DNA from 2 places in the Streptomyces sp. NPDC045956 genome. Region 1 is predicted to be linked to the other one. Evidence: riboswitches for the same ligand, from Rfam matches in the RefSeq annotation. Region 1 holds a riboswitch; the other holds the start of a gene.
The links. A riboswitch is a leader RNA that binds a small molecule or an ion and turns the genes downstream of it on or off. The one in region 1 is predicted to bind glycine.
Positions count from the first base shown of each region.

Region 2: linked by a shared signal. The riboswitch ahead of gcvT (glycine cleavage system aminomethyltransferase GcvT) and the one ahead of gcvP (aminomethyl-transferring glycine dehydrogenase) in region 1 are both predicted to bind glycine.

Region 1 covers NZ_JBWKKZ010000004.1:8,995-18,701, reverse strand. The annotation lists gene AC07FV_RS12185 (hypothetical protein) at 1-6, shown strand, start outside; gene AC07FV_RS12180 (DUF5999 family protein) at 279-482, shown strand; gene AC07FV_RS12175 (TOBE domain-containing protein) at 722-1,117, shown strand; gene modA (molybdate ABC transporter substrate-binding protein) at 1,315-2,154, shown strand; gene AC07FV_RS12165 (ABC transporter permease) at 2,151-3,038, shown strand; gene AC07FV_RS12160 (ABC transporter ATP-binding protein) at 3,035-4,129, shown strand; gene AC07FV_RS12155 (TOBE domain-containing protein) at 4,157-4,576, shown strand; gene gcvP (aminomethyl-transferring glycine dehydrogenase) at 4,642-7,527, opposite strand; glycine riboswitch at 7,705-7,800, opposite strand; gene AC07FV_RS12145 (PRC-barrel domain-containing protein) at 7,939-8,322, shown strand; gene AC07FV_RS12140 (DNA polymerase IV) at 8,348-9,707, opposite strand, start outside.
Region 2 covers NZ_JBWKKZ010000013.1:226,612-236,318, reverse strand. The annotation lists gene AC07FV_RS30200 (MFS transporter) at 1-373, opposite strand, end outside; gene AC07FV_RS30195 (L-serine ammonia-lyase) at 496-1,863, opposite strand; gene glyA (serine hydroxymethyltransferase) at 1,958-3,235, opposite strand; gene gcvH (glycine cleavage system protein GcvH) at 3,251-3,628, opposite strand; gene gcvT (glycine cleavage system aminomethyltransferase GcvT) at 3,760-4,893, opposite strand; glycine riboswitch at 4,933-5,049, opposite strand; glycine riboswitch at 5,050-5,144, opposite strand; gene AC07FV_RS30175 (AAA family ATPase) at 5,324-5,992, shown strand; gene AC07FV_RS30170 (enhanced serine sensitivity protein SseB) at 6,068-6,871, shown strand; gene AC07FV_RS30165 (enhanced serine sensitivity protein SseB C-terminal domain-containing protein) at 6,997-7,794, shown strand; gene AC07FV_RS30160 (ABC transporter permease) at 8,110-9,117, shown strand; gene AC07FV_RS30155 (ABC transporter substrate-binding protein) at 9,188-9,707, shown strand, end outside.

The DNA of each region.
Region 1 (9,707 bases):
GCCTGACCCGCCTCTCACCCACCCGCGCGGACTAGCCTCATCCGGCCATGCCGAACCATCCGAAGTGACAGTGCAGTTGGGATGAACCGTCCGCGCGGGTGACGCGTCATGAACCTGTGAGAAGCGGTGCAGCGAAATCCCTGCGGATCGAGGCCCGTAGGGCAACACTGGGTTCGGACCGACTTGGACAACGGGGGGCGGCCATGAACGACGCTTCACGCCGCGGGACAGACAAGACAGCGCACTCACCCGACATCACAGACCGAGAGACCCCACTCATGTGTCAGCACCAGCCACCGTGCCCCTCAGCCGACTCCGCCGACCGGGAATCCGCCCGCCTCGCGGCGCACCACCCGGAGCAGGGTTGGAGCCTGCTGTGCAACGGCGTCGTCCTGTTCGAGGACACCGGTGAGCTCCTGCCGGACGGCCAGGTCATCGCCCCGCACCGCCCTGTCGGCGCGGGCCTGATGACCGCCGCCTGAGCGACAGCCGGGCGGTGTGGCACCGCTCCGCCCGGCGCACTTCCCGGGGCCGGCCCGCGGACCTGTCCGCGGGCCGGCCCCCACGCGTGTCCGGGTCCGGTCACAGCGCGTGGCGCCCCGTGCGGTCGCGGTGAACCCGGCACGCCGGGCCCGGACCCGGCGGCATGCCGGTCGCCCGACCAGCCGGCCCCGCCGCCCCCGCACCCGTCGCCCCCCGCGGGCGGCCTATCGTGACCGGCATGCAGTCCTACACGATCGGTCAGGCAGCGCGGCTGCTCGGCGTCAGCCCCGACACCGCCCGACGCTGGGCCGACGCGGGCCGGATCACCACCCACCGCGACGAGGCCGGCCGGCGCCTCGTCGACGGCCGGGACCTGGCCGCGTTCTCGGTGGATCTCGCCCGCTCGGGCGACACCGGCGACGAGACCTCGTACACCTCGGTCCGCAACGCCTTTCCCGGCATCGTCACCGCGATCAAGCTCGGGGACGTGGCCGCCCAGGTCGAGATCCAGGCCGGCCCGCACCGGCTGGTCTCCCTGCTGACCCGGGAGGCGGTGGAGGAACTCGGTCTGGAGGTCGGCATGGAGGCCACGGCCCGCGTGAAGTCGACGAACGTCCATATCGACAGAACCTGACACACCCTCCGCGCCGGTCGCGTCGTATCAACGCACATGCGAGCCTCAAACGCTCTCCGCCTCGCTCATGCGATACGACAAGAGACTTCTGCCTGGCAGATGCGGAAGTATGATCGGCGCAAAGAGGAGCCCGGCGCGACCCGGCCACCACCCCGTCCCGTCGTACTCCTGCGTCAGCAGACCGAGGGAGTGGCCCCGTGACGACCCGTTCCGTGCGCAGGAACCGCCGTGCCCACCGGACCCTGCGGGTGAGCGGTGCGGGGACTGCCCTGCTGCTGGCCCTGAGCGCCTGCTCGTCGTCCTCCGGCTCGGACCCGGCCTCGGACTCGGCCGGTTCCGCGTCGTCCTCCGCCGCGCCGGTGTCCGGCCGGGTCACCGTCTTCGCCGCCGCCTCGCTGAAGGAGAGCTTCACCGCGCTCGGCGACACGTTCGAGGAGCGGCACCCCGGCACCGAGGTCACCTTCAACTTCGCCGGCAGCGACACCCTCGCCGCCAGCATCACCAGCGGTGCCCCGGCGGACGTGTTCGCCTCGGCCAGCCCGAAGACGATGGCCACCGTCACCGACGCCGGCGCCACGGCCGCGGCCCCGTCCACCTTCGTGCGCAACGAGCTGGAGATCGCCACCCTGCCCGGGAACCCCGACGGCATCTCCTCCCTGAAGGACCTCACCGCCTCCGGGCTCAAGGTCGTGCTGTGCGACGAGGCCGTGCCGTGCGGCGCCGCGGCGCGAAAAGCCCTGGATGCGGCCGGTCTCGACCTCACGCCTGTCTCCTACGAGCAGGACGTCAAGTCCGCGCTGACCAAGATCGAGCTGAAGGAGGCCGACGCCGCCCTCGTCTACAAGACCGATGTGAAGGCGGCCGCCGGCAAGGTGACCGGGGTGCCCTTCCCGGAAGCGGCCCGGGCCGTCAACGACTACCCGATCGCCCTCCTCGAGGACGCTCCCAACGCCGCCGCGGCGAAGGCCTTCATCGAGCTGGTGAAGTCCGCCGAGGGGCAGCGGGTGCTGACCGGGGCCGGGTTCCGCACCCCGTGACGAAGCACGCGCCCCGGTCCGCTCCGGCCGAGCCCTTCGGGAGCGACGGCACGGCGTCCGACACCGTCGAGGGCGGCCCTGGACGCCCTCGGCGGCGCGGGCGGACCCGCACGGTACCGGTGCCCCTGCTGCTGCCCGCCCTCGTCGGCCTGGCGTTCCTGCTGCTGCCCCTGATCGCCCTGCTGGTGCGGGCACCGTGGCGCAGCCTGCCCGACCAGTTGACCAGCCCCGAGGTGTGGCAGGCGCTGCGCCTGTCGCTGCTGTGCGCCACGTCGGCGACCGCGCTGAGCCTGGTCGTCGGCGTGCCCCTGGCCTGGGTGCTGGCGCGCACCGACTTCCCCGGCCGCGGCCTCGTCCGGGCGCTGGTGACGCTCCCCCTCGTGCTGCCCCCGGTGGTGGGCGGCGTGGCGCTCCTGCTGGCGTTCGGGCGCAACGGCGTCATCGGGCAGTGGCTGGACGCGTGGTTCGGGATCACCCTGCCCTTCACGACGACGGGCGTCGTCCTCGCGGAGACCTTCGTGGCCCTGCCGTTCCTGGTCATCAGCGTCGAGGGGACCCTGCGCGCCGCCGACCCCCGCTACGAGGAGGCCGCCGCGACGCTGGGCGCCTCCCGGTTCACCGCCTTCCGCCGGGTCACGCTGCCGTTTATCGCGCCGGGCATCGCGGCGGGCGCCGTCCTGGCGTGGGCGCGGGCGCTGGGCGAGTTCGGGGCGACGATCACGTTCGCCGGCAACTTCCCGGGCCGGACCCAGACCATGCCGCTCGCGGTCTACCTCGCGCTCCAGAACGACCCGGCGGCGGCCATCGCTCTCAGTCTGGTGCTGCTGGCCGTCTCCATCGCCGTACTCGCGGGCCTCAGGGACCGCTGGATGAGGACGGCATGACCGACACCGAGGAACGGGCCGCCATGGAACCCACCGGTGGGCAGGCGTCCCGCGGCGGCCTCGACGCCCGGCTCGTGGTGGACCGCGGCACGTTCCGCCTGGACGTCGCGCTCACCGCCGCACCCGGCGACGTCGTCGCCCTGCTCGGCCCCAACGGCGCCGGGAAGAGCACCGCCCTGCGCGCCCTCGCCGGCCTGGAACCGCTCACGGGCGGCCGACTGCACCTCGACGGCGCCCGGCTCGACGGCACGCCACCCGAGTCCCGCCCGGTCGGCGTGGTCTTCCAGGACTACCTGCTCTTCCCGCACCTCACCGCCCTCGACAACGTCGCCTTCGGGCCGCGCTGCCGGGGCGCGAGCAAGGCGGAGGCGCGGGCGCGGGCCGCCGAGTGGCTGGAGCGGATGGGCCTGGCCGGCCAGGCGGGCGCCAAGCCCCGTCGTCTCTCCGGGGGCCAGGCCCAGCGCGTCGCGCTCGCCCGCGCCCTGGCCACCAACCCCCGGTTGCTGCTGTTGGACGAGCCCCTCGCGGCGCTGGACGCCCGGACCCGGCTGGAGGTGCGGGCCCAGCTCCGCCGTCACCTGGCCGAGTTCGAGGCCGTCGCCGTGCTGGTCACGCACGACCCGCTGGACGCCATGGTGCTGGCCGACCGCCTGGTCGTCGTCGAGGACGGCAAGGTCGTCCAGGAAGGCGGTCCCGCGGACATCGCCCGCCGCCCGCGGACGGACTACATCGCTCGCCTCGTCGGCCTGAACCTCTACCGCGGAACCGCCGACGGCCACACCGTGCGGTTCGACGCCGGCCCCGCCGTCACCACCACCGAGGACCTCACCGGTCCCGTCTTCGTGGCGTTCCCGCCCGGCGCCGTGACCCTGTACGCGGAGCGCCCCACCGGCTCCAGCGCCCGCAATCTGTGGCCGTGCGAGGTCGCCGGCCTGGAGACGCACGGCGACCGGATCCGCGTGGACCTCACCGGGGAGCTGGCGCTCACCGCGGACGTCACCACGGTCGCCGCGGCCGAGCTGGGCCTCCACCCGGGGGCACCGGTGTGGGCGGCGGTCAAGGCGACGCAGACGCACGCATACCCGGCGTAAGGGCGTCGCCGGGCTACGTTGGCCCGCATGAGCCTGAGCATCCGCAACCAACTCACCGGCACCGTCACGGCCGTCACGCCGGGCGAGGCCATGGCGACGGTCCGGGTCCGCCTCTCCGGCGGTCAGGACCTCACCGCGGCGATCACCCGCGACGCCGCCGACGACCTCTCCCTCGCCGCCGGGTCCGCCGTCCGCGCCCTGGTGAAGTCGACGGAGGTCGCCCTGGCCACCGGCAGCGTCGACGGCCTGTCCATCCGCAACCGGCTGCCCGGGACGGTCACCGCCCTCACCGCCGGCGAGGCGATGGCCTCGGTCCGGGTGGCCGTCGAGGGCGCCGAACTGACCGCCGCCATCACCAGGGAGGCCGCCGACGACCTGTCGCTGTCCGTCGGCACTCCCGTCGTCGCGCTGGTCAAGTCGACCGAGGTGTCCCTGGCCACCGCCTGACACGCCGGGAGGCCCCGCCCGAACCCCCTACGGGGCCGGACGGGGCCTCCCGGCACGGCTCTGGCTCAGTCCTCGTAGGCGTCCAGCGGCGGGCAGGAGCAGACCAGGTTCCGGTCGCCGAATGCCTGGTCGATGCGGCGCACCGGCGGCCAGTACTTGTCGGCGGCGGACACCCCGGCCGGGAAGACGGCCTCCTCGCGCGTGTACGCGTGGTCCCAGTCGCCGCCCAGCGCGGCGGCGGTGTGCGGCGCACCCCGCAGCGGGTTGTCGTCCGCGGACCAGGTGCCGGAGCCGACCTTCTCGATCTCCGCCCGGATGGCGATCATGGCCTCGCAGAACCGGTCCAGCTCGGCGAGGTCCTCGGACTCGGTCGGCTCGATCATGAGCGTCCCGGCCACCGGGAAGGACATCGTCGGCGCGTGGAAGCCGTAGTCGATCAGCCGCTTGGCCACGTCGTCGACGCTGACACCGGTCGCCTTGGTCAGCGGACGCAGGTCGATGATGCACTCGTGCGCGACCAGCCCGCCGGGGCCGGTGTACAGCACCGGGAAGTGCGGCTCCAGGCGCTTGGCGATGTAGTTGGCGGACAGCACGGCCACCTGCGTGGCGCGCTTGAGCCCCTCGCCGCCCATCAGGCGGACGTACGACCACGAGATCGGCAGGATGCCGGCCGAGCCCCACGGCGCCGCCGAGATCGGGCCGACGCCCGTCTGCGGACCGGCCGCCGGCTGGAGCGGGTGGTTGGGCAGGTACGGCGCCAGGTGCGACCGCACGGCCACGGGGCCGACGCCGGGACCGCCGCCGCCGTGCGGGATGCAGAAGGTCTTGTGCAGGTTCAGGTGCGAGACGTCGCCGCCGAAGTGGCCCGGCTTGGCGACGCCGACCAGGGCGTTGAGGTTGGCGCCGTCCACGTAGACCTGACCGCCGGCCTCGTGCACCTGGGCGCAGATGTCGGCCACGTGCTCCTCGAACACACCGTGCGTCGAGGGGTACGTGATCATGAGCACGGCCAGCTGGTCGCGGTGCTGCTCGATCTTGGCGCGCAGGTCCTCGACGTCGATCTCGCCGTCCTCGGCGGTCTTCACGACCACGACCTTCATGCCGGCCATGACCGCGCTGGCCGCGTTGGTGCCGTGCGCGGAGGACGGGATGAGGCAGACGGTGCGCTGGTCGTCGCCGTTGGCCCGGTGGTAGCCGCGTACGGCCAGCAGACCGGCGAACTCGCCCTGCGACCCGGCGTTGGGCTGGAGCGAGACCTTGTCGTAGCCGGTGACCTCGGCCAGCCGCTCCTCCAGCTCACGGATGAGGGTCAGGTAGCCCTGCGCCTGCTCGGTGGGCGCGAAGGGGTGCAGCGCGCCGAACTCGGACCAGGTGACCGGCTCCATCTCGGTGGTCGCGTTGAGCTTCATGGTGCACGAGCCCAGCGGGATCATGCCGCGGTCCAGGGCGTAGTCCCGGTCGGCGAGGCGGCGCAGGTAGCGCAGCATCGCCGTCTCGGAGCGGTGCTGGTGGAAGACGGGGTGGGTCAGGAAGTCGTCCGTGCGCAGCAGCGCGTCGGGCAGTGCCTCCCCGGTCGCCGCGTCCAGCGACTCGATGTCACCTTCGACGCCGAAGGCGTTCCACACGCCGCCGACCTGGGCGCGCGTGGTCGTCTCGTCGCAGGCGAACGACACGTGGTCGGCGTCGACGAGACGCAGGTTGATGCCGTTCTCGCGGGCGGCGTGGACGACCTCGGCGGCGCGGCCGGGCACCCGCGCGGTGACCGTGTCGAAGTAGGCGCCGTGCACGATCTCGACGCCGCCGGCCGCGAGGCCCGCCGCGATGAGCGTGGCGTACCGGTGGGTGCGCCGGGCGATGGCCCGCAGCCCGTCGGGGCCGTGGTAGACGGCGTACATGCCGGCCATGACGGCGAGCAGCACCTGCGCGGTGCAGATGTTGCTGGTGGCCTTCTCCCGGCGGATGTGCTGCTCGCGGGTCTGCAGGGCGAGGCGGTAGGCCCTGTTGCCGTCGGCGTCCACCGAGACGCCGACCAGGCGGCCGGGCAGGCTGCGCGCGAACTTCTCGTGCACCGCCATGTAGCCGGCGTGCGGACCGCCGAAGCCCATCGGCACGCCGAAGCGCTGGGTGGTGCCGACGGCGATGTCCGCGCCCAGCTCACCGGGCGACGTCAGCAGGGTGAGGGCGAGCAGGTCGGCGGCGACGGTGACGAGCGCGCCGAGTTCGTGCGCCCGGTCGATGACCGGCTTGATGTCGCGGACGGCACCGGAGGCGCCGGGGTACTGGACCAGGACGCCGTTGATCTCCCGCTCGGCGACCTCGGCCGGGATGCCCTCGCTCAGGTCGGCGACGACGACCTCGACACCGGTCGGTTCGGCGCGGGTGCGGATCACCGCGATGGTCTGCGGCAGCGCGTCGGCGTCGACGAGGAAGAGGCCCTTCTTGTTCTTGCCCATGCGCCGGGACAGCGCCATCGCCTCGGCGGCGGCGGTGCCCTCGTCCAGCAGCGAGGCGCCGGAGGTGGGCAGGCCGGTCAGCTCGGCGACCGTCGTCTGGAAGTTGAGCAGCGCCTCCAGGCGGCCCTGGCTGATCTCCGGCTGGTACGGGGTGTACGCCGTGTACCAGGCCGGGTTCTCCATGACGTTGCGCAGGATGACCGGCGGCGTGAAGGTGCCGTAGTAACCGAGGCCGATCATGGAGTCGAGGACCTGGTTGCGGTCGGCGAGCGAACGCAGTTCGGCCAGCACCTCGGCCTCGGAGCGCGCGCCCGGCAGGTCCAGCGCGTCGGCGTTCTTGATCACATCCGGCACCGCGGCGGCCGTCAGCTCGTCGAGCGAGCCGTAGCCGACCTGCGCGAGCATCTTGGCCCGGGCCTCGTCGTCGGGGCCGATGTGGCGCTGCTCGAACGGCGCGGCCTGTTCGAGCTCGGAGAGCGAAATGCGAGGGGCGGTCATTGCGGAGGCCTCCTGGTCTGACGACCTTCGAGGGGCACCACGGCGCGGGTACCCGAACGGCCTCCCCCTCTGTCATCTGACCTGAGAGCTTCACCGGGACGGCCCGAGGGCTCCACCCGGCTTTCACCGTCGGTGAGAGCGGAAGCCGTCGACACCCGCTCTGCTTTCCAGAGTGACCTCGTCCATGCGGTACGTGAGCCTGAGAGATTCCGGGGAGGATTTGCTCCTTCGGCGCCTCCGGAGGTGTCCGGAGGACTCTCCCGCACGGGGTCAGCAGCCATTTGCCAGCGTACCAGCGTGCTCACCGCACGGACCTTCGAGTGGCCGTCCCAGCCTTTGTGCCCTTTTGTGGTACTTACGGATGATTCGGCGGCTGGTGTGCGATCCCAGTGCGACCAAGTGGAGGGCCCCGTGCGTACTGACATCGACCCGCGGAACCTGATCGGCCGCAAGGCGTTCGACCGCAACGGCAGCCGGATCGGCACCGTCGACGAGGTCTACCTCGACGACGCGACCGGCGTCCCGGAGTGGGCGGCCATACGCACCGGCCTGTTCAGCAGGGACGCCTTCGTGCCCCTGGAGCCGAGCGAACTGGTCGAAGGCACCCTGCGGGTGCCCTTCGAGCGGACGCTGATCAAGGAAGCCCCCGACTTCGGCGTCGGCCGCCACCTCTCCCCGGAGCAGGAACTTCAGCTCTACCACCACTACGGTCTGGACGTGGCCGCGCCCGCGCCCGCCCCGCTCCCCGACCGCGACTTCGGCAAACTGGCCGGTCAGGGCAAGGAAGAGAGCTGACCGTCCCGCCCCCCGGAACCCGCCGCTAGCCGGGAGCCGGACGCTCACGGTCCGACGAACCGCCACCCGCCCCGGCCTCCGGAGCCGAATCCGCGGGCGCGGCCTCCGCGTCCCCCCGTCTTCGCGGCCCGGCAGGACCGGCAGGCCCGGCAGGCCCGGCCGGGACCAGCGGCAGCGGATCCGCCGGTGCCAGATCCGGGTCGTCCACCGGGAAGGTCCGTACCCTCCCGGTCCCCGAGTACGGCGTCTCGAACCGCACGGTGACCCTCCCCAGCCCACTGCCCTGCACCCATCCGTGCCCGTACTCCGCGTGCCGCACGTCGTGTCCCGAGGGCCACCGGCGCTCGGCGTGCGCCGGTGCGTGCCGCTTCTCGGCGGGCTCGGGCTCCTCGGCGAGTTCCCCGGACCGGTCCCCGGCCGCCTGCGCGAACAGGTCCTCCTGTGTGTAGTCGGCCAGCCCGCTGACGCCCACCCCCAGCAGCCGTACACCGCCCGTGGTGTCCACCGAGTCCAGCAGCCGGGCCGCAGCCTCGCGCACGACCGCCGGATCGTCCGTGGGCCCGCGCAGGGTATCGGAGCGCGTCAGCGTCGAGAAGTCGTACCTGCGCACCTTCAGCACGATCGTCCGTCCCGACAGCCCGGACCCGCGAAGCCGCCGCACACACCGCTCCGCCAGCCGTCCCACCTCCACCCCGACCCGCACCCGGTCGTGGATGTCCACGTCGTAGGTGTCCTCGACCGACACCGACTTCGTCTCCCGCTCCGACACGACGGGCCGGTCGTCGCGGGCCAGGGCCATGGCGTACAGGGCGTGCCCGTGCGCCTTGCCCAGCAGCCGCACCAGCTCGTCCTCGCCCGCCTCCGCCAGCTCGCCGACCGTGGTGATCCCGGCGCGCCGCAGGTGGTCGCCGGTCGCCGGCCCCACCCCGGGCAGCGTCCGCACGGACATCGGCTCCAGCATGGCCCGCTCCGTGCCCGGCCGGATCAGGACCAGGCCGTCGGGCTTGGCCTCCTCCGAGGCGATCTTGGCGAGCATCTTGGACGCCGCGAGTCCCACCGATCCGGTCAGGCCGGTGAAGGTGCGGATGTCCGTGCGCAGCCGGGCACCGGCCAGCCGCGCCGACGCCGCGTCCCAGGCCGTCCCGCCGGCCTCCAGGTCCACGAACGCCTCGTCCAGGCTCAGCGGCTCCACGAGGGGCGACAGGGCCCGCAGCAGCCGCATCACCTGCTCACTGATCGACCGGTACAGCTCGAAACGCGGCACGAGGTACGCGGCGTGGGGCGCCAGCCGCCGGGCCTGGCCCATGGGCATCGCCGAGTGCACGCCGAAGACCCGCGCCTCGTACGAGCAGGTGGCGACCACCCCGCGCGGCCCGAGGCCGCCC
Region 2 (9,707 bases), on a different contig from region 1:
CCAGCAGCGCGGTGGCGACCCAGCCGGCCTGGGCGTAGGTGGGCAGGACGCCGATCAGGAACGTGGCGATGCCCATGGTGAGGAGCGAGACCACCAGCGTCTTCTTGCGGCCGAGCCGGTCGCCGAGGTGGCCGAAGACGACGGCCCCGATCGGGCGGGCCACCATCGCGGCGCCGAAGACCGCGAAGGAGGAGAGCAGGGCGGTGGTCGGGTCGCTGCTCGGGAAGAAGAGCTTCGGGAAGACCAGTACGGCCGCGGTCGCGTAGATGTAGAAGTCGTAGAACTCGATCGTCGTGCCCATGAGGCTGGCGACGAGGACGCGGGAGCGCGGATTGACGGGCGCCGGGGACGGTCCTGAGGCTGGTGCGGGCATGTCTCGGTCTTTCACGTGCGAAAGGTGCTGGCCCCGCCACGATCTCAGGCGTCTCATTTTTCAGTTGTCCCATGTCACGATGTGAGACGCGCGAGTGTGCCCCTCCGCGTGCCCGGCGCCGCTCAGCACTCGATGATGTTGACCGCCAGCCCGCCCCGCGCCGTCTCCTTGTACTTCACCGACATGTCGGCGCCGGTGTCCTTCATGGTCTTGATGACCTTGTCGAGGGACACCTTGTGGGAGCCGTCGCCGCGCATCGCCATCCGCGCGGCCGTGACGGCCTTCACCGCGGCCATGCCGTTGCGCTCGATGCACGGGATCTGGACCAGGCCGCCGACCGGGTCGCAGGTGAGACCGAGGTTGTGCTCCATGCCGATCTCCGCCGCGTTCTCCACCTGCTCGGGGCTGCCGCCCAGCACCTCGGCGAGCGCGCCGGCCGCCATGGAGCAGGCGGAGCCGACCTCGCCCTGGCAGCCGACCTCGGCGCCGGAGATGGAGGCGTTCTCCTTGAAGAGCATGCCGATCGCGCCGGCCGCGAGGAGGAAGCGGACCACGCCGTCCTCGTCGGCGCCGGGGACGAAGTTCATGTAGTAGTGCAGGACCGCCGGGATGATGCCGGCCGCGCCGTTGGTGGGGGCGGTGACGACCCGGCCGCCGGCCGCGTTCTCCTCGTTCACGGCCATGGCGTAGAGCGTGATCCACTCCATCGACAGGGCCAGCGGGTCGCCCTCGGAGCGGAGCTTGCGCGCGGTGTTGGCGGCGCGGCGGCGGACCTTGAGGCCGCCGGGGAGTATGCCCTCGCGGGACATGCCGCGCTCCACGCAGGCCTGCATGACGCGCCAGATCTCCAGCAGGCCCTCGCGGATCTCGTCCTCGTCGCGCCAGGCCCGCTCGTTCTCCAGCATCAGGGCGGAGATGGACAGGCCCGTCTCACGGGCCAGCCGCAGCAGCTCGTCGCCGGTGCGGAAGGGGTACTTCAGCACGGTGTCGTCGAGCACGATGCGGTCGGCGCCCACCGCGTCCTCGTCGACGACGAAGCCGCCGCCGACCGAGTAGTAGGTCTTGGTCAGCACCTCGGCGCCCTGCGCGTCGTACGCCCACAGCGTCATGCCGTTGGCGTGGTAGGGGAGCGCCTTGCGGCGGTGCAGGACCATGTCGTCGTCGTAGGAGAAGGCGATCTCGTGCTCGCCCAGGAGGCTCAGGCGGCCCGAGGACCTGATCGTCTCCACGCGGTCGTCGGCCGTCTCGACGTCCACCGTGCGCGGGGATTCGCCCTCCAGGCCGAGCAGCACGGCCTTGGGGGTGCCGTGGCCGTGGCCGGTGGCGCCGAGCGAGCCGTACAGCTCGGCGCGGACCGAGGCGACGGAGCCCAGCAGCTCCTCGCCGCGCAGTCGGCGGGCGAACATGCGGGCCGCGCGCATCGGGCCGACCGTGTGCGAGCTCGACGGACCGATGCCGATCGAGAACAGGTCGAAGACCGAGATGGCCACGGGGACTCCTCAGAACGGGGGTGGTGCAGAGGGCGGTGCGGGGTGGGGCGCCGGGCCTGCTTGTGGCGGGCCCGGCGCCCCGGATGCGCGGTGTCTACTTGTTCAGACCGGGGTACAGCGGGTGCTTGTCGGCCAGGGTCTTCACCCGGGCCTTGAGGGCTTCGGCGTCGGCGGCCCCGAAGGGAGAGGGTGCCTTCAGCGCCTCGGCGATCACGTCCGCGACCTCGGCGAAGTCCTCGGCGGTGAAGCCGCGGGTCGCCAGGGCCGGCGTACCGATGCGCAGACCGGAGGTCACCATCGGGGGACGCGGGTCGTTCGGGACGGCGTTGCGGTTGACCGTGATGCCGACCTCGTGGAGGCGGTCCTCGGCCTGCTGCCCGTCCAGCTCGGAGTCGCGCAGGTCGACGAGGACCAGGTGGACGTCCGTGCCGCCGGTCAGGACCGACACGCCCGCCGCCTTCGCGTCGTCCTTCACCAGGCGCTCGGCCAGGATGCGGGCGCCTTCCAGCGTACGACGCTGGCGCTCCTTGAAGTCCTCGCTCGCGGCGACCTTGAAGGCGACGGCCTTGGCGGCCACCACGTGCTCCAGCGGGCCACCCTGCTGACCGGGGAAGACGGCGGAGTTGATCTTCTTGGCCAGTTCGGCCGTGGAGAGGATCACACCGCCGCGCGGGCCGCCCAGCGTCTTGTGGGTGGTGGTGGTCACGACGTGGGCGTGCGGGACCGGGTTCGGGTGCAGGCCCGCCGCGACCAGACCGGCGAAGTGCGCCATGTCGACCATCAGGTACGCGCCGACCTCGTCCGCGACCTTGCGGAACGCGGCGAAGTCCAGCTGCCGGGGGTAGGCCGACCAGCCGGCCACGATCAGCTTCGGCTGGTGCTCCTTGGCGAGGCGCTCCACCTCGGCCATGTCGACCTGGCCGTCGTCGCCGACGTGGTAGGGCACGACGTCGTAGAGCTTGCCGGAGAAGTTGATCTTCATGCCGTGGGTCAGGTGCCCGCCGTGGGCGAGGTTGAGACCCATGATCGTGTCGCCGGGCTTGAGCAGCGCGAACATCGCGGCCGCGTTGGCCTGGGCGCCCGAGTGCGGCTGCACGTTGGCGTGCTCCGCGCCGAAGAGCGCCTTGACCCGGTCGATCGCGATCTGCTCGACGACATCGACGTGCTCGCAGCCGCCGTAGTAGCGGCGGCCGGGGTAGCCCTCGGCGTACTTGTTGGTGAGGACCGAGCCCTGGGCCTCCATGACCGCGACCGGAGCGAAGTTCTCCGAGGCGATCATCTCCAGGGTGGACTGCTGGCGTTCCAGCTCGGCGTCGACGGCGGCGGCGACGTCCGGGTCGAGCTCGTGCAGGGGTGTGTTCAGAAGCGACATGCGGTCCGTGACTCCTCAGCCGGCGGTGAAGGCGGTGTACTCGTCGGCGGAGAGCAGGTCGACCGGCTCGTCCGTGATCCGCACCTTGAAGAGCCAGCCGCCCTCGAAGGGGGCCGAGTTCACCAGGGACGGGTCGTTGACGACGTCCTCGTTGACCTCGGTGACCTCACCGGAGACGGGGGAGTACAGGTCGGAGACCGACTTGGTGGACTCCAGTTCGCCGCAGGTCTCGCCCGCGGTGACGGAGTCGCCGACCTCGGGGAGCTGGACGAAGACCACGTCACCGAGCGCGTTGGCCGCGTGCTCCGTGATGCCGACCGTCGAGGCGCCGTCCTCGGCGCCCGACAGCCACTCGTGCTCCTTGCTGTAGCGCAGCTGCTGGGGGTTGCTCATGGCCTGAATTCTCCTGTACGCGGGGGAGTGCTGCTGAAGGGGGTGATGCGAGGGGGGATGCTGAAACCGCTGGTGGGCGTCGAGAGCGGGCAGCGGGCGCGTGCGGAGCCCCGGGCCCCGCCGCCCAGTGTCTACTTCTGCCGCTTGTAGAACGGCAGCGCCACGACCTCGTACGGCTCGTGGCTGCCCCGGATGTCCACGCCGACACCCGGCGTCCCCGGAGCCGCGTGCGCCGGGTCGACGTACGCCATGGCGATCGGCTTGCCCAGCGTCGGCGAGGGGGCGCCGGAGGTGACCTCGCCGACCACCTCGCCGCCGGCGACGACCCGGTACCCGGCGCGCGGGACGCGGCGGCCCTCGGCGACCAGGCCGACCAGGACGCGGGGCGGCTTCCGCTCCGCCAGGGCAGCGGCCTCGGTGAGCGCCGCGCGGCCCACGAAGTCGCCCTCCTTCTCGAACTTCACCACCCGGCCGAGCCCGGCGTCGAAGGGCGTCAGCGCCGTCGTCAGCTCGTGCCCGTACAGCGGCATGCCGGCCTCCAGGCGGAGCGTGTCCCGGCACGACAGGCCGCAGGGGGCCAGTCCGGCGCCCGCGCCCGCCTCGGTCAGCGCCTGCCACAGCCCGGGGGCGTGCTCCGGCTTCACGAACAGCTCGAAGCCGTCCTCGCCGGTGTAGCCGGTGCGCGCGATGAGGGCCGGGACGCCGGCCACGGTGCCGGGCAGGCCGGCGTAGTACTTCAGGCCGTCCAGGTCGGCGTCGGTGAGGCTCTTCAGGATGGCCGGGGACTCGGGGCCCTGGACGGCGAGCAGCGCGTACGCGTCACGGTCGTCGCGGACCTCGGCGTCGAAGCCGGCCGCCCGCTCGGTCAGCGCGTCGAGCACGACCTGGGCGTTGGAGGCGTTGGCGACCACCATGTAGTGCGAGGAAGCGGCCTCGGCGTCGCCCAGCCGGTAGACGATCAGGTCGTCCAGGATGCCGCCGTCCTCGCGGCAGATCATGGTGTAGCGGGCGCGGCCCGGCTTCACGCTGCCGATGTTGCCGACCAGCGCGAAGTCCAGCAGGTCGGCGGCGGCCGGCCCGGTGACCGTGATCTCGCCCATGTGCGAGAGGTCGAAGAGGCCCGCGCGGGTGCGCACCGCGAGGTGCTCGTCGCGCTCGGAGCCGTAGCGCAGGGGCATGTCCCAGCCGGCGAAGTCGGTCATCGTCGCGCCCAGCGCCCGGTGCGTGGCGTCGAGCGCGGTACGGCGGAGTTCGGTGCTGCTCATCGGTCGGTCGTCTCCCAGGACAGGACGGGGCGAGGTCGATCCTCCCCATCTGTCATCGGAACCTGAGAGGTTCGCCATGACCACCGGAGCGCGGCGGTCAGGACTTGCACCTTGGGTGGGGCAGCCGGCGCGCGGCGGCCCGCTTTTCAGATGTGCCTCGCCCGCGCGGTAACGGTGCCTGAGAGATTCAAGGGAGGGACTTGCTCCTTCGGCGCCCCGGCGACGGCCGGGGACTCTCCCGCGCGGATTCAAACGGCCGGTATGCAGTTGGCGCCGCCATCATTGCACGCCCGGCCGATCCGTGGCAGACCGTGATCTGTAACCGGCTTGTGGCAGTAAGCGAACGAAAACGCGAGACCTGCGCATTACCTTCTCTTTACACTCGACGGGGAGGGGACTTCGTGAACCGCCCCAGGGGAGGACGATCACGGTGAACAGGACCACGGCGTACGCCACCACCACGGGTCTGGCGCTGCCCGAGCAGCCCGCCGCCCCGGCCCCGGAGAAGTGCGCCGAACTGCCCGCACCCGTCGTCCGCGACCTGCGGGACCGCGGCGGCCACAGCCCGCACGCCCTGCTCTTCGGACCCCGGGACCTGGTGGTGATCACCGGCCTGCCCGGCAGCGGGAAGTCCACGCTGATGCAGCGCACCGTGCGCGGCCCGCGCATCGACTCCCAGGACACCCGCGACCGCTGGGACCGCCGCATGCCCCGTTTCCTGCCGTACGCGCTCTACCGCCCCCTCGTCCGCCTCTCCCACTACGCCGGACTGCGCCGCGCCCTGCGCTCCGGCGAGGGCGTGGTCGTGCACGACTGCGGCACCCAGGCCTGGGTGCGCGCCTGGCTGGCCCGCGAGGCGCGGCGCCGCGAGGGCACCCTGCACCTACTGCTGATCGACGTCGGCGCCGACGAGGCGCTGGCCGGCCAGCGCGAGCGCGGCCGGGGCGTCTCGCGGTACGCGTTCCTGCGGCACCGCGCGGCCAACGCCCGGCTGCTGCGCGCGGTCACCGAGGGCACCCTGCCCGTCGGCTGCACCTCGGCGATCCTCCTGGACCGGGAGGCCGCGGGCGCGCTCCGCCGGATCGCCTTCACGGGGTGACACCCCGTAGGCCCTCCGTACCGAACGGGTTAGCCTTTTCAGCCACAGCAGCGGTACCAGGCAGGCGGTAGGCAGATGGACATCCCAGGGGGCCTCCCGGCGGACTTCTCCGCCGGCTTCCCGGCCCAGGCGCACCCCCACCCGCACGGCGGGTGGCCCGGCAACGAGCTGGAGGAGGTGCTGTCCGCCTCCCTCGGCGTGCCGGGCGCCGGCGGCCGGATCGTGGAGGTCCTCGGCCGCAGCTTCCTGTGGATACCCCTGCCGAACGGAGGCGGACCGGACAGTGGCCCCCTCGACCTGCCCTCGCTGGAGATCGAGGGCCAGGCCTACGTGCCGGTCTTCAGCTCCGAGGAGCAACTGCGCCAGGTGGCCGGCGCGCAGATGGCGTACACCGTCGCCCCCGCCGCGGAGTTCGCCCGCGGCCTGCCTCCGCAGATCGGCATCGCCGTGAACCCGGACGGTGTGGTCGGCATCCCGCTGCCGCCCCAGGCCGTGGCCGAGCTGTGCCGGGCCGGCCGCACCCCGCTCGACGGGCCCGCGTCCGGCGGCCGGGTCCGCCTCTTCGAGCCGGACTGGCAGGACGACCCGGTGGACTTCCTCGCGGCGGCCTCCGCGGAGTTCGCCGCCATCGGCGTCGTGCGCACCGCCCGCCGCTGCCTGGCCGCCGTCGAGACCGCCGACCCGGTCATGTTCGTCGGCGTCGAGCTGACCCACTGGGAGGGCGACGCCCGCGCCCTGCCCCTGGACGCCCTGGGCCGCGCCCTCGCCACGGCCCCCCTGAAGACGCAGGTCAACCTGGTCCTCCTGGAGGCGGTCCAGGACCCGGTCTGCGACTGGATGCGCGCGCACGTCCGCCCGTTCTACGACCGGGACCTGTAGGGAGCGGCCCGCGACGAGGAGCCCGCCCCGGGAACGGGCACAGCACCCCGAGCGCAGGGGACCCCTGCCCGGCGGAGCCTTAAGCTGGTGCCACAACCGGGGAACTTCTCGAAGGGGCGATACGCGTGAGCGCCAGCGGCACCACGACCGGACAGGTCGAGCACATGCTGCGCCAGGTGACGCCCGGGCGCTACGACGCCTACGAGGCCCTGCTGCGCGCGCTCGCCACTCCCACCTCCGGCCAGGTGTGGATGCTCCTCTGGCACGGCCAGGCCGGCTCCCCGGACGCGCAGTACGGGAACATGGAGGTCGAGGGCTTCGGCTACGCGCCCTGTGTCACCTCCGCCCAGGAGCTGTCGGCCAGCGGCTGGAACCGGTCGTACGAGGTGGTCGACGGGCTCGAAGTGGCCCGCGCCCTCTATCCGGACCACTACGGCCTCTGGCTGAACCCGCACGCCCGGGGCGGCGGCGTCGGCATCCCGTGGCTCGACCTGCGCCGCATCGCCTCCGGCCTGGACCGCCAGCCCGCCGGGCCGCTGCGCCTGTCCGAACCGGCCATCGAGGTTCCGCAGTTCTACGCGCTGCTCGCGCAGAACGCCCACCGCACCCCGGCGGTCCGCGCCCTGCGCCGCGCCTGGGTGCAGCCGGCCCTCGGGGCGCCGTACCTCGCGATCGGCCTCGACGTGTACGACACCTCGCCGCCCGCCGTGGACGCGGTGCGCGCCATGATGCAGCAGTCCGTCGGCGCGGTGCCGGAGGGGCTGCCGGTGTCGACGGTGGCGATGACCGACCTCCACGACCCGGTCGCTATGTGGCTGCGTGCCAACGCCCGCCCCTTCTACGACCGCGAAGCCCACGCGGCGGCCCCCGCCCAGGCTCCGGCGGGGGGCTACGGGTACCCTCCGGCCGGGGGCGGGTACTGACCGTCGCGGGGGCCGCCGTCCCGGCGGTGGGCGGACATCTTCGCGCGTAGACGAGGGCGTAAGAAACCCCCGTGTCCCGGATGTCCCAACTCGTCCGCGTCCGGACCCCGTTACCCAGTGTCCGGATAACGGAACACCTCAAACAGCATCACGGTTACGCATCCATTCCCCGCCAAGTCTGGCTACAGATCGCCAAAGCGTTGAAGACTCCCGCAACAGGGGGTGATTGTTCGCCCCTGTGTACGACGGACTGATCACGCCGCTACAGCGGCAAGTGCGGGCCGGCTACCGCCGGTTGAGAGGGGTCCCTGCCAGATGACGGCACCATTGCACGAGCCGACCGCGGAAGCGGCCCCGAGTGCTGCCGAGGAAGCGGCGGTTGCCGGCGCCGAAGCCAAGGCGGTACAGGGACGTTCCCTGGGCAGGATCGCCTGGGAGCGCCTGAAACGGGACAAGCTGGCCCTCGGGGGCGGCGTGGTGGTGCTCGTCCTCATCCTGATCGCGGTGCTCGCCCCCGTGATCACCTCCCTCTACGGGCAGGACCCCAACGCCTTCAACGAGGACCGGATCGACCCGCTCTTCGGCACCCCGGTGGGGTCCCTGGGCGGCATCAGCGGCGAGCACTGGCTGGGCGTCGAGCCGGTCAACGGCCGCGACATCTTCGCCCGTATCGTGCACGGCGCCCAGATCTCGCTGCTGGTCGGCTTCCTCTCCGCGCTCGTCGCGGTCGTCCTCGGCACCGTCCTGGGCATCCTGGCCGGCTTCTTCGGCGGCTGGGTCGACGCCCTCATCAGCCGGGTCATGGACGGTCTGCTCGCCTTCCCGCAGCTGCTGTTCATCATCGCGCTGGTCTCCGTCATGCCCGACAACATGCTGGGACTGAGCGGCACGGGCGTCCGTCTGCTCATGATGATCCTGGTCATCGGCTTCTTCGGCTGGCCCTACATCGGCCGCGTGGTCCGCGGTCAGACACTCTCCATGCGTGAGCGGGAGTACGTCGAGGCGGCCCGGTCCCTGGGAGCCGGACGGTTCTACATCCTGTTCAAGGAACTGCTGCCCAACCTGGTGGCGCCGATCATCGTCTACACGACGATGATGATCCCCACCAACATCCTCACCGAGGCGGCGCTCAGCTTCCTGGGCGTGGGCGTCAAGCCGCCCACCTCGTCGTGGGGGCAGATGCTCTCGAGCGCGATCGACTACTACAAGTCGGACCCCATGTACATGGTGGTCCCCGGTGTGGCGATCTTCATCACCGTTCTTGCCTTCAACCTCTTCGGCGACGGCGTACGCGATGCGCTGGACCCGAAGGGCTCCCGCTGACCTGCCGTACCGGCAAGCGACCCGTGGTACCTGCACGGGGTCTCTCATCTAATCCGGAGGATCCGAGATCGTGACTACCCAACGCACCTCAGGGCGGCGCAAGCAGGCTTTGGCCGCTGCCGCAGTGGTCGCCGCGCTGCTGACCACAGCGGCGTGCGGCGGCGGCGGAGACGACAGCAGCGGCGGTTCGAAGAACGGCGCGCCCCAGTTCGACGCGGCCAACAACAAGGTCCTTCAGGCCGCCGAGGCCAAGAAGGGCGGCGAGCTGAAGTTCGCCAGCGCGCAGGACGCCGACTCGTGGGACACCACCCGCGGTTACTACGGCTTCATGTGGAACTTCTCGCGCTACTACAGCCGCCAGCTCGTCACGAACAAGACCGAGCCGGGCAAGGCGGGCGCGGAGGTCACCCCCGACCTCGCCACCGACGTCGCCAAGGTCTCCGACGACGGCAAGACGTACACGTACACCCTGCGTGACGGCGTCACCTGGGAGGACGGCAAGCCGATCACCTCCAAGGACGTCAAGTACGGCATCGAGCGCGTCTGGGCGCAGGACGTGCTGTCCGGCGGTCCGACGTACCTCAAGGAGG